DNA from 3 places in the Lentzea sp. HUAS12 genome. Region 2 is predicted to be linked to each of the others. Evidence: riboswitches for the same ligand, from Rfam matches in the RefSeq annotation. Region 2 holds a riboswitch; each other region holds the start of a gene.
The links. Region 2 has a riboswitch for glycine ahead of gcvH (glycine cleavage system protein GcvH). Riboswitches for the same ligand answer to the same signal wherever they lie in the genome.
Positions count from the first base shown of each region.

Region 1: another riboswitch for glycine. It lies ahead of gcvP (aminomethyl-transferring glycine dehydrogenase); the one in region 2 lies ahead of gcvH (glycine cleavage system protein GcvH).
Region 3: another riboswitch for glycine. It lies ahead of gcvT (glycine cleavage system aminomethyltransferase GcvT); the one in region 2 lies ahead of gcvH (glycine cleavage system protein GcvH).

Region 1 is NZ_CP099738.1:9,225,738-9,229,004, forward strand. It holds gene ND450_RS43470 (MerR family transcriptional regulator) at 1-177, shown strand, start outside; gene ND450_RS43475 (Clp protease N-terminal domain-containing protein) at 253-1,218, shown strand; glycine riboswitch at 1,275-1,370, shown strand; glycine riboswitch at 1,374-1,472, shown strand; gene gcvP (aminomethyl-transferring glycine dehydrogenase) at 1,523-3,267, shown strand, end outside.
Region 2 is NZ_CP099738.1:8,066,948-8,070,214, reverse strand. It holds gene ND450_RS37875 (hypothetical protein) at 1-58, shown strand, start outside; gene ND450_RS37870 (L-serine ammonia-lyase) at 45-1,409, opposite strand; gene gcvH (glycine cleavage system protein GcvH) at 1,453-1,836, opposite strand; glycine riboswitch at 1,901-1,993, opposite strand; gene ald (alanine dehydrogenase) at 2,218-3,267, shown strand, end outside.
Region 3 is NZ_CP099738.1:8,895,691-8,898,957, forward strand. It holds gene ND450_RS41800 (transcriptional regulator) at 1-488, shown strand, start outside; gene ND450_RS41805 (hypothetical protein) at 673-1,053, shown strand; gene ND450_RS41810 (DUF3817 domain-containing protein) at 1,068-1,370, shown strand; glycine riboswitch at 1,416-1,506, shown strand; glycine riboswitch at 1,507-1,598, shown strand; gene gcvT (glycine cleavage system aminomethyltransferase GcvT) at 1,695-2,789, shown strand; gene glyA (serine hydroxymethyltransferase) at 2,804-3,267, shown strand, end outside.

The DNA.
Region 1 (3,267 bases), 1.2 Mb from region 2:
GTCGTCGACCTGCTGCAGGGTGGTCAGGGCGTGTTCGGCATCGCGGTGAGCGGTGCGATGCGCGAGATCTCCGGCACGATCCACGAGTTCCCGGCCGAACGCGCGGACGGCGTCGAGATCGCCCCGATGACCGAGGACGAGCTGACCCGCCGCCGCCGCGAGCGCGCCACCGGCTGATCGTGGCCGACCGGCCGCCCCCGGTGGCCGGTCGGCAGCAGCGCGGGGCCGATCGGCGTCCCTAGCGTTGCGGGCATGACGCACACACCCTCGTCGCAGGTGGTCAAGGTCCTGGCCGCGGCCGTGCAGCGCGCGTTCCGCCTGGAGTTCGGCTTCGTCGGCACCGAGAACCTGCTGATCTCGCTGATCGACACGATCGGCCCCGGCCGCAAGCTCGGCGTGAAGTCGGTGCGGCCGCAGGCTATGGCGCGGGGGGCCGAGAACTGGGCGGGCGACGACGGCGGTCTCGCCGAGCCGGGCCCCGACGTCATGGCGCTCGTGCGCGCCGCCCACCACCACGCCCGCGTCGAGACCGTGCTGCCGGTGTCCCGCGCGCTGGACGAGTGCCTGCGGGCGGCGATCGTCCTGGCCGGCGACGGCGTGCTGACCACGACCCACCTCTCGCTCGCCCTGCTGTCGCTCGACTCCGGGCGGGCGGCCGACCTGTTCCTGCTGCGCGGCGTGGACGTCGAGGCCACGGCCGCGGCCGTGCGGGCCGACGCCGCGCGGAAGTACGCCGAGGTCGAGGAGGCACCCGCCGTCTGGCTGCTGCGCAAGGCGGGAGCGCTGGAAGGGGACGCCGGCGGCGGGTACGTGCGCCGGCTGACGCGCCTCGTCGCCCGCGGGCAGGGCCTGGGCGGGCCGGTGCTCACGGTCGTGCGGGGCGAGGCCGAACGCCTCGCCGTCGCCGCGCGCCGGGACGTCTCGTCGCGCGACCTCGTGGAGGCCGTGCTGACGGTCGACCACCAGCTGACCGCGGCGGGGTGCCGGCTGAAGCCCGAGTTCGAGTCGGGTGGCGCGGCGGCGTTGCGCGAGGCGGGCGTGGACCGGGAGGCGTTGCCCGAGGGCGGCACCGTGGAACGGGCGGTGGAACGGGCGAAGCTCGTCGCGGCCCGGCGCGGTGACCGGGTCGTCGGCACCCGGCACCTGCTCGTGGCGCTGCGGGACGACCCCGCCGACCCCGTCGCGCCGGCGCTCGCCGGTCTCGCCACTGAGACGTAGGTCGCGTCCCTAGCGACTACCCGGGCTGCCTGCGGGTATTCTTCCCGGGTAGTCGCTGAACTCAGGCGGGAGAGACCGGGCCCCGAGCCCGGCGCCGAAGGAGCAAGTCCCTCCCCGGGAACCTCTCAGGCATCCAGGACCGCCGAGCGAGACGCCTCTGGAAAGTGGACCCCCGCGAGGGGATCCCGCCGACGGTGAAAGCCCGTTCTCACGACGGGTGAACCTCTCAGGCGCCCTTCGGGGTACGGACAGAGCGGGGAGGGCACAGGACACGTGTGCCCTCAAGCCACCCCGGAGGCGTTTGATGACGCAGGACCGCATTCCGCTCGCCGCTCTCGAGCACGGCACCCCGTTCGCCGACCGCCACGTCGGCCCGCGCCCCGCCGAGCTCGCGCGCATCCTCGACGTCATCGGCGTCGGGTCGCTCGAGGAGCTGGCGCAGCACGCGGTGCCGTCGTCCATCCACGAGCGCGACCTCGTGCTGGACCTGCCGGCCCCCGCCACCGAAACCGAGGCGCTCGCGGAGCTGCGGGAGCTCGCGTCGCAGAACCGCCCGATGACGCAGATGATCGGTCTCGGCTACTACGACACCGTGACGCCGGGCGTGATCCTGCGCAACGTCCTGGAAAGCCCGGCCTGGTACACGGCCTACACGCCGTACCAGCCGGAGATCTCGCAGGGCCGCCTCGAAGCGCTGCTGAACTTCCAGACGATGGTCGGCGACCTGACGGGCCTGCCGGTCGCGAACGCGTCCATGCTGGACGAGTCGACCGCCGCCGCCGAGGCGATGACGCTGGTGCGCCGCGCGGGCAAGTCCAAGTCGAACAAGTTCGTCATCGACGCCGACACGCTGCCGCAGACGCTGGCCGTCATCGAGACGCGCGCCGAGCCGCTCGGCATCGAGATCGTCGTCGCCGACCTGTCGCAGGGCATCGAGGGCCTGGGCCTCGGTGGCGACTTCTTCGGCGTGCTGCTGTCCTACCCCGGCGCGTCCGGTGTGGTGCGCGACCAGAAGGCGCTCGTCGAGGAGATCCACGCCGCCGGTGCGCAGGCCGTCGTCGTCGCCGACCTGCTCGCGCTGACGCTGCTGCGCGCGCCCGGTGAGATCGGCGCGGACGTCGTCGTCGGCACCACGCAGCGCTTCGGCGTCCCGATCGGCTTCGGCGGCCCGCACGCTGGCTACATGGCCGTCCGGTCCGGTCTGGAGCGCCAGCTGCCCGGCCGTCTCGTCGGCGTCTCCGTCGACTCGGACGGCTCGCTGGCCTACCGCCTCGCGCTGCAGACGCGCGAGCAGCACATCCGCCGCGAGAAGGCCACGTCGAACATCTGCACCGCGCAGGTGCTGCTGGCCGTCATCGCGTCCATGTACGCCGTCTACCACGGTCCCGAGGGCCTGCGCGGCATCGCGACCCGCGTGCACCGCATGGCCACCGTGCTCGCCACGGGCCTGTGCGAGGCCGGTCTCGACGTCGTGCACGGCGAGTTCTTCGACACCGTCGAGGTCCGCGTCGAGGGCAAGGCCGCCGAGGTCGTCGCGAAGGCCCGCGAGGCCGGCATCAACCTGCGTCTCGTCGACTCCGACGTCGTCGCAATCGCTTGCGACGAGAAGACCACGCGCGCGCACATCATCGCCGTGTGGGAGGCCTTCGGCGTCACGAAGGCCGATGTGGACGCCATCGACGCCGACACCGCCGACGGCATCCCGGCCGACCTGCGCCGCACCTCGGACTACCTGACCCACCCGGTCTTCCACGCGCACCGCTCGGAGACCGCGCTGCTGCGCTACCTGCGCGCGCTGTCCGACAAGGACGTCGCCCTCGACCGCAGCATGATCCCGCTCGGCTCCTGCACGATGAAGCTGAACGCCACCGCGGAGATGGAGTCCATCACGTGGCCGGAGTTCTCGACGCTGCACCCGTTCGCGCCCGTCGAGGACGCGCGCGGCATGCTGAAGATCGTGTCCGACCTGGAGGCCTGGCTCGCCGAGGTCACCGGCTACGACGCCGTGTCGCTGCAGCCGAACGCCGGTTCGCAGGGTGAGTTCGCCGG
Region 2 (3,267 bases):
GGACGCTCAGCAAGCGCTGGAGAACGTCGACCTGATGGCCGAGTTCAGCATTCGATGACGTTCACGGCGAGGCCGCCGCGTGCCGTCTCCTTGTACTTCACGGACATGTCCTTGCCGGTGTCCCGCATGGTCTTGATGACCTTGTCGAGCGACACGAAGTGCGAGCCGTCGCCCCGCAACGCCATGCGCACGGCCGTGATGGCCTTGATGGACGCGACGGCGTTGCGTTCGATGCACGGGATCTGCACGAGGCCGCCGATCGGGTCGCAGGTCAGCCCGAGGTTGTGCTCCATCGCGATCTCGGCGGCGTTCTCGACCTGTTCGGGGGTGCCGCCGAGCACCTCGGCGAGCCCGCCCGCGGCCATCGAGCAGGCCGAGCCGACCTCGCCCTGGCAGCCGACCTCGGCGCCGGAGATCGACGCGTTCTCCTTGAACAGGACGCCGATCGCGCCCGCGGTCAGCAGGAAGCGGACGACGCCGTCGTCGGAGGCTCCCGGCACGAACTTCGTGTAGTAGTGCAGGACCGCCGGGACGATGCCGGCCGCGCCGTTGGTCGGTGCGGTGACGACGCGGCCGCCCGCCGCGTTCTCCTCGTTGACGGCGAGCGCGAAGAGCGTCACCCAGTCCATGACCCGCAGCGGGTCGGTGACGAAGTGCTCGCCCTCCAGGCGTTTGCGCATCTCGGCTGCGCGGCGGCGGACTTTGAGGCCGCCAGGCAGGACGCCGTGTTCGGTGCAGCCGCGTTCGACGCACTCCTGCATGACGTGCCAGATGTGCAGAAGTCCTTCGCGGACTTCGGTTTCCGTGCGCCACGACAGCTCGTTGGCCATCATGATCTCGCTGATCGACAGGCCGGTCTCGCGGCAGCGCGCGAGGAGTTGGTCGCCGGTCAGGAACGGGTGCGGCAGCGGCGTGGTGTCCGGCTTGATCCGGTCGGTGCCGCTCGCGTTCTCGTCGACGACGAAGCCGCCGCCGATCGAGTAGTAGACGGCGTGCTCGACCGACTTGCCGTCCGCGAACGCCTCGAAGCTCATCCCGTTGGGGTGCAACGGGAGTGACTTGCGGCGGTGCATGACGAGGTCGCGGTCGTGCACGAAGCCGATCTCGTGCGTGCCGCCGAGCTTGAGCCGTCCGCCGGAGATGATCTCCTCGACGCGGCCGGCCGCGACCGCGGGGTCGACCTCCTCGGGAAGGTTGCCCTCGAGGCCGAGGAACACGGCCTTCGGGCTGCCGTGGCCGTGCCCGGTCGCGCCGAGCGAGCCGAACAGCTCGACGTGCACGCGGTCCACTGTGGATGCGCGTTCACCGAGCTTGTCGACGAACATGGCCGCCGCGCGCATCGGGCCGACCGTGTGGGAGCTGGACGGGCCGATGCCGACGGAGAACAGGTCGAAAACGCTGATCGCCACTGATCAGTCCTTCGTGGTGGTGGAGCGGTCAATCAGGCCCATGTCAGTCGGTCTTGGTGAGCTCGGCGTACTTCGCCGCCGTGAGCAGGTTCTCGGCCGATTCGACGCGGACCTTGAACAGCCAGCCGGCGCCGTACGGGTCGTTGTTCACGATGGCCGGGTCTTCGACGACGGCGCTGTTGACCTCGATGACCTCGCCGGTGACGGGCGAGAACAGGTCGCTGACGGACTTGGTGGACTCGAGCTCGCCGCAGACCTCGTTGGTGATGACCTTCGCACCGACCTCGGGGAGCTGCACGTAGACGATGTCGCCCAGCGCGTCGGCCGCGTACTCGGTGATTCCGCAGGTCAGCGGGTCCTGGGTGCCCGGCGTCCAGTCGACCCACTCGTGCTCGACGGTGTAGAGCAGGTTCTCGGGGAACTCCACGGCGCGACTCCTCTGGCTGTGACGGGTCAGGACTGCTTGCGCCCCCTCCGCCGTGCAGAGTTGCCTACCCCGAGCGGTCTTGCTGCCTGAGAGTGTGCGGGAGCTTGCCCCTTCGGCGCCCCGACTCGGTCGTCGAGGTCTCTCCCACTCGGGTTGTGGCGCTTGCGCGCCGCGGCCGGTGTTCAGTTCTCGGCGCGCACGCTATGTGCGGTCCCGGTCGAGTGTCAACGCGGGGACGTCGACTGGAACGCGAGCCACGTTCAGGTCGCTCTGTCCCAAGTGAACAATCCAGCAGGTGCCGGATAGTGCGATCTGCACAGTGACATGACCTTGCGAGTGGCTCACATTGTGAGATGTCGGCCACCGAACGGAGGAGTCATCGTGCGGATCGCAGTTCCCCGCGAGATCAAGAACCACGAGTACCGCGTCGCTCTCACCCCTGCCGGTGCGCACGAGCTGACGAGCCGCGGGCACGACGTGTTCGTCGAGCAGGGCGCCGGTCTGGGCTCCGCGATCACCGACGAGGAGTACCTCGCCGCCGGTGCCAAGGTCCTCGCGACCGCCGACGACGTCTGGTCCGAGGGCGACCTGGTCCTGAAGGTCAAGGAGCCCATCGCCGAGGAGTACCCGCGCCTGCGCGCCGGCCAGACCCTCTTCACGTACCTGCACCTCGCCGCCGACAAGCCGCTGACCGAGGCGCTGCTGGCGTCCGGCACCACGGCCATCGCCTACGAGACCGTGCAGCTGCCGAACCGCGCGCTGCCGCTGCTCGCCCCGATGTCCGAGGTCGCGGGCCGGCTGGCCCCGCAGGTCGGCGCGTTCAGCCTGATGAAGCCCTCCGGTGGCCGTGGCGTGCTGCCCGGTGGCGTCCCCGGTGTCGCCCCGGCCCGCGTGGTCGTGATCGGCGGCGGCGTGGCCGGCATCAACGCCGCCACCATCGCCGTGGGCATGGGCGCGGACGTGCAGATCCTCGACACCAACGTCGACCGCCTGCGCCAGATCGACGCCCAGTTCCAGGGCCGCCTGCGCACGCTCGCCTCGAACTCGTTCGCCATCGAGCAGGCCGTCCGGGAGGCCGACCTGGTCATCGGCGCCGTGCTGGTCCCCGGTGCCGCCGCACCCAAGCTCGTGTCGAACGCGCTGGTCGCCGACATGAAGCCGGGTTCGGTGCTCGTCGACATCGCCATCGACCAGGGCGGTTGCTTCGAGGACTCGCGCGCCACCACGCACGCCGAGCCGACCTACGAGGTCCACAACTCGGTGTTCTACTGCGTCGCGAACATGCCGGGCGCCGTCCCGCGCACCTCGACCTACGCGCTGACCAACGTGACGCTGCCGTACGCGGTCGCGCTGGCCGACAAGGGCTGGGAGAAGGCGCTCAAGGACGACCGTTCGCTGGCCCTGGGCCTGAACGCCCACGCCGGCAAGCTG
Region 3 (3,267 bases), 830 kb from region 2:
TCGAGGACTCCGGGGTCCACGAGCTGTTGCAGCAGTGGGCGGCTGAACGGTCTGATGACGCAGAGATGCAGGAGGTGAACCGGATCAAGAACGCGTGGCTCGCGGAGGCTCCCCCCTCGGCGCCAGGCATCCCCGTGCAGCGGGGAGGCAGGAGCGGGTCGCGTGGCTTGGTCAAGGTCGACTCGGCGGATCCGGCCTACGTGGCCGCGATGCGCAAGCGGGCGCCGGAGGCACCCGAGGCACTGCTCGCCGCCGCGGCGAGCTACTGGCAGCTGGTGGGCGACGTCGCCGAGGCCGAGCAGTGGTGGGACGCGGGCATCAGCCCGCTGGACCAGCGCGCGCTCGACTACCGCGCGGCCGGCCTCACGCCTGCCGACCTCGGGAGGCGCCTGGGACCGATGACGGTTCTCCAGCACCTCCGCCGTGGCTCCGCCGCGGCCTGGTGCGTCGCACGTCTGCAGAGGCAGCGCCGGGACGGCGTCGCGTAGTTCGGCAACGGGCTCTCGGAGGCGGGAGCCCTGCGTTGGTGGTGTTGCGCGCTCGCGGAGCGCGCTCGCCAAGCCGACTTCGGAGTGTTTTCGCCGGGGGCGGCCCCCGGACCCCCCGAAGGACTCCATCCCTTCACGGGTGGCCTCCTCTTCGCGGAGGCCTCACCCAAGTAGTGTGGAGGTCGTGCGCGGCCTCCTTACTCCCCAACGTGTGCTGATCGCGTTCGCCTGTCTGGCGGCGCTGGTCGTCTGTTGCGGGCTCGCGTACTGGCAGTGGCAGCGCTTCGAGTCCGCCAGCGGCACGTTCCAGAACCTCGGCTACGTGCTCCAGTGGCCGCTCTTCGGCCTCTTCCCGCTCTTCATGGTGTGGCGCTTCCGCAGGCTCGCGCGCGAACGCCGTGACGAGGCTCTCTCACCCGAGCCGGTTGCGCCTGCTCCGAAGCCGGTAAGTACGGTTGTCGCCGTCAAACCCGCGCCTGTCGAGCACATCGACGACGACGAGGACGCGGAGCTCGCGGCCTACAACCGCATGCTCGCGGACCTCAACGCGCGGGACGGTCGTTGAGCGAAGGCGGGCAGATGAAGGGTGCGTTGACCCGGTTCAGGGTCATGGCTTACGTGGTCGGAGTCTTCCTGTTGCTCCTGGTCGTGGCCATGGTGCTCAAGTACGCCGCGGACATGGGCGGCGCGATGAAGGTCGTCGGCCCGGTCCACGGCTTCCTCTACGCCATCTACCTGGTGATTTCCGTCGACCTGGCGCTGAAGCTGCGCTGGTCGATCAAGGGCACCGCCCTCGTGCTGCTCGCCGGCACCGTGCCGTTCCTGTCGTTCTGGGCGGAGCGCAAGGTGGTCGAGAAGACGGCGCAGGGCGTGCCGCTGTGACGTTTGGCCTGCTAGCGTCTGGGGCTACCAACTGAACACGGCCGTTGACGTCGCGCGGGAGAGCTCCCTTCGGTGGGAGCGCCGAAGGAGCAACTCCTCCCCGGAATCTCTCAGGTACAAGTACCGCGCGACGAAGGCAACTCTGGAAAGCAGGCCGCTCGGCGGCCTCGCCCACGGTGCAAGCCACTCCGGTGGTGAAGCTCTCAGGCTCATGACAGAGGGGGAGGCTCGCTCTAGTGAGGAGTCTCCGATGGACCGTGTCATTCTTCTGATGCCTCAGCCGGCCGCGTCCGGCTCTTCGGCGCACCCTGGAGGAGCGTTCTGATGTCCCGCCTCACGCCTCTGAACGCCGAGCACGAGCAGCTCGGCGCGATGTTCACCGACTTCGCGGGCTGGCGGATGCCGCTGCGCTACTCGTCCGAGCTGGCGGAGCACCACGCGGTGCGCACCACCGCCGGCCTGTTCGACCTCACGCACATGGGTGAGATCGTGCTGACCGGCCCGGCCGCGGGGGAGGCCCTCGACCACGCGCTGGTCGGGCACATCTCCGCGCTGGCCGTCGGCAAGGCGCGCTACACGATGATCACCCAGGCCGACGGCGGCGTGATCGACGACCTGATCGTGTACCGCCTCGGCGACGAGGAGTTCATGGTCGTCGCGAACGCCTCCAACGCTGCAGTGGTGGCTGAAGCTCTGGTCGAGCGCGCCGCCGGCTTCGACACCGTCGTCACGGACAGGTCGACCGACTACGCGCTCATCGCCATCCAGGGCCCGAAGTCGGTCGAGATCCTCTCGGGTCTCACCGAAACGGACCTGTCGACGGTCAAGTACTACGCCTCGTACCCGTCCACCGTGGCCGGTGTCGACGCGCTGCTCGCCCGCACCGGCTACACCGGTGAGGAGGGCTTCGAGCTGTTCGTCGCGCCCGCCGACGCGTCCGCCGTGTGGGCGGCGCTGCTCGCCGCGGGTGAGGCGCACGAGCTCAAGCCGTGCGGTCTCGGCTGCCGCGACACGCTGCGCCTCGAGGCCGGGATGCCGTTGTACGGCAACGAGCTGACGACGTCGCTCACGCCGTACAACGCGAACCTGGGCCGCGTCGTGAAGCTCGACAAGCCCGGTGACTTCGTGGGCCGCGACGCCCTGACCAAGGTCGCGGAGTCCGGTGTGGACTCGGTCCTGGTCGGACTGAAGACCCCCGAGCGCCGCGCCCCGCGCCACGGCTACGCGGTGCTGAACGGCGACGAGGTCGTGGGCGAGGTGACGTCGGGCGCGCTGTCCCCGACCCTCGGCTACTCCGTCGCGATGGCCTACGTGACCAAGGCCAGTGCCGAACCGGGCACCCAACTGCTGGTGGACGTCCGCGGCAAGAAGCAGCCGGTCGAGGTCGTCGCACTTCCGTTCTACAAGCGCGCCAAGTAAGGGAGATCTTCCAGATGTCCGACCAGTTCAACGCTTCCCTCGCGGAGTATGACCCCGAGGTGGCCGAGGCCGTTGCGGCCGAGCTGGCACGCCAGCAGGGCACTCTCGAGATGATCGCCTCGGAGAACTTCACGCCCGTCTCGGTCCTGCAGGCCCAGGGCTCGGTGCTGACCAACAAGTACGCCGAGGGCTACCCCGGCCGCCGCTACTACGGCGGCTGCGAGCACGTGGACGTCGTCGAGCGCCTCGCCATCGAGCGCATCAAGTCGCTCTTCGGCGCCGGCTTCGCGAACGTCCAGCCGCACTCCGGCGCGCAGGCCAACGCGGCCGCCATGTTCGCCCTGTTGCAGCCCGGCGACACGATCCTGGGCCTGGACCTGGCGCACGGCGGCCACCTGACCCACGGCATGCGCATCAACTTCTCCGGCAAGCTCTACAACGTCGTGCCGTACCACGTCTCGGACGGCGACGGCCGCGT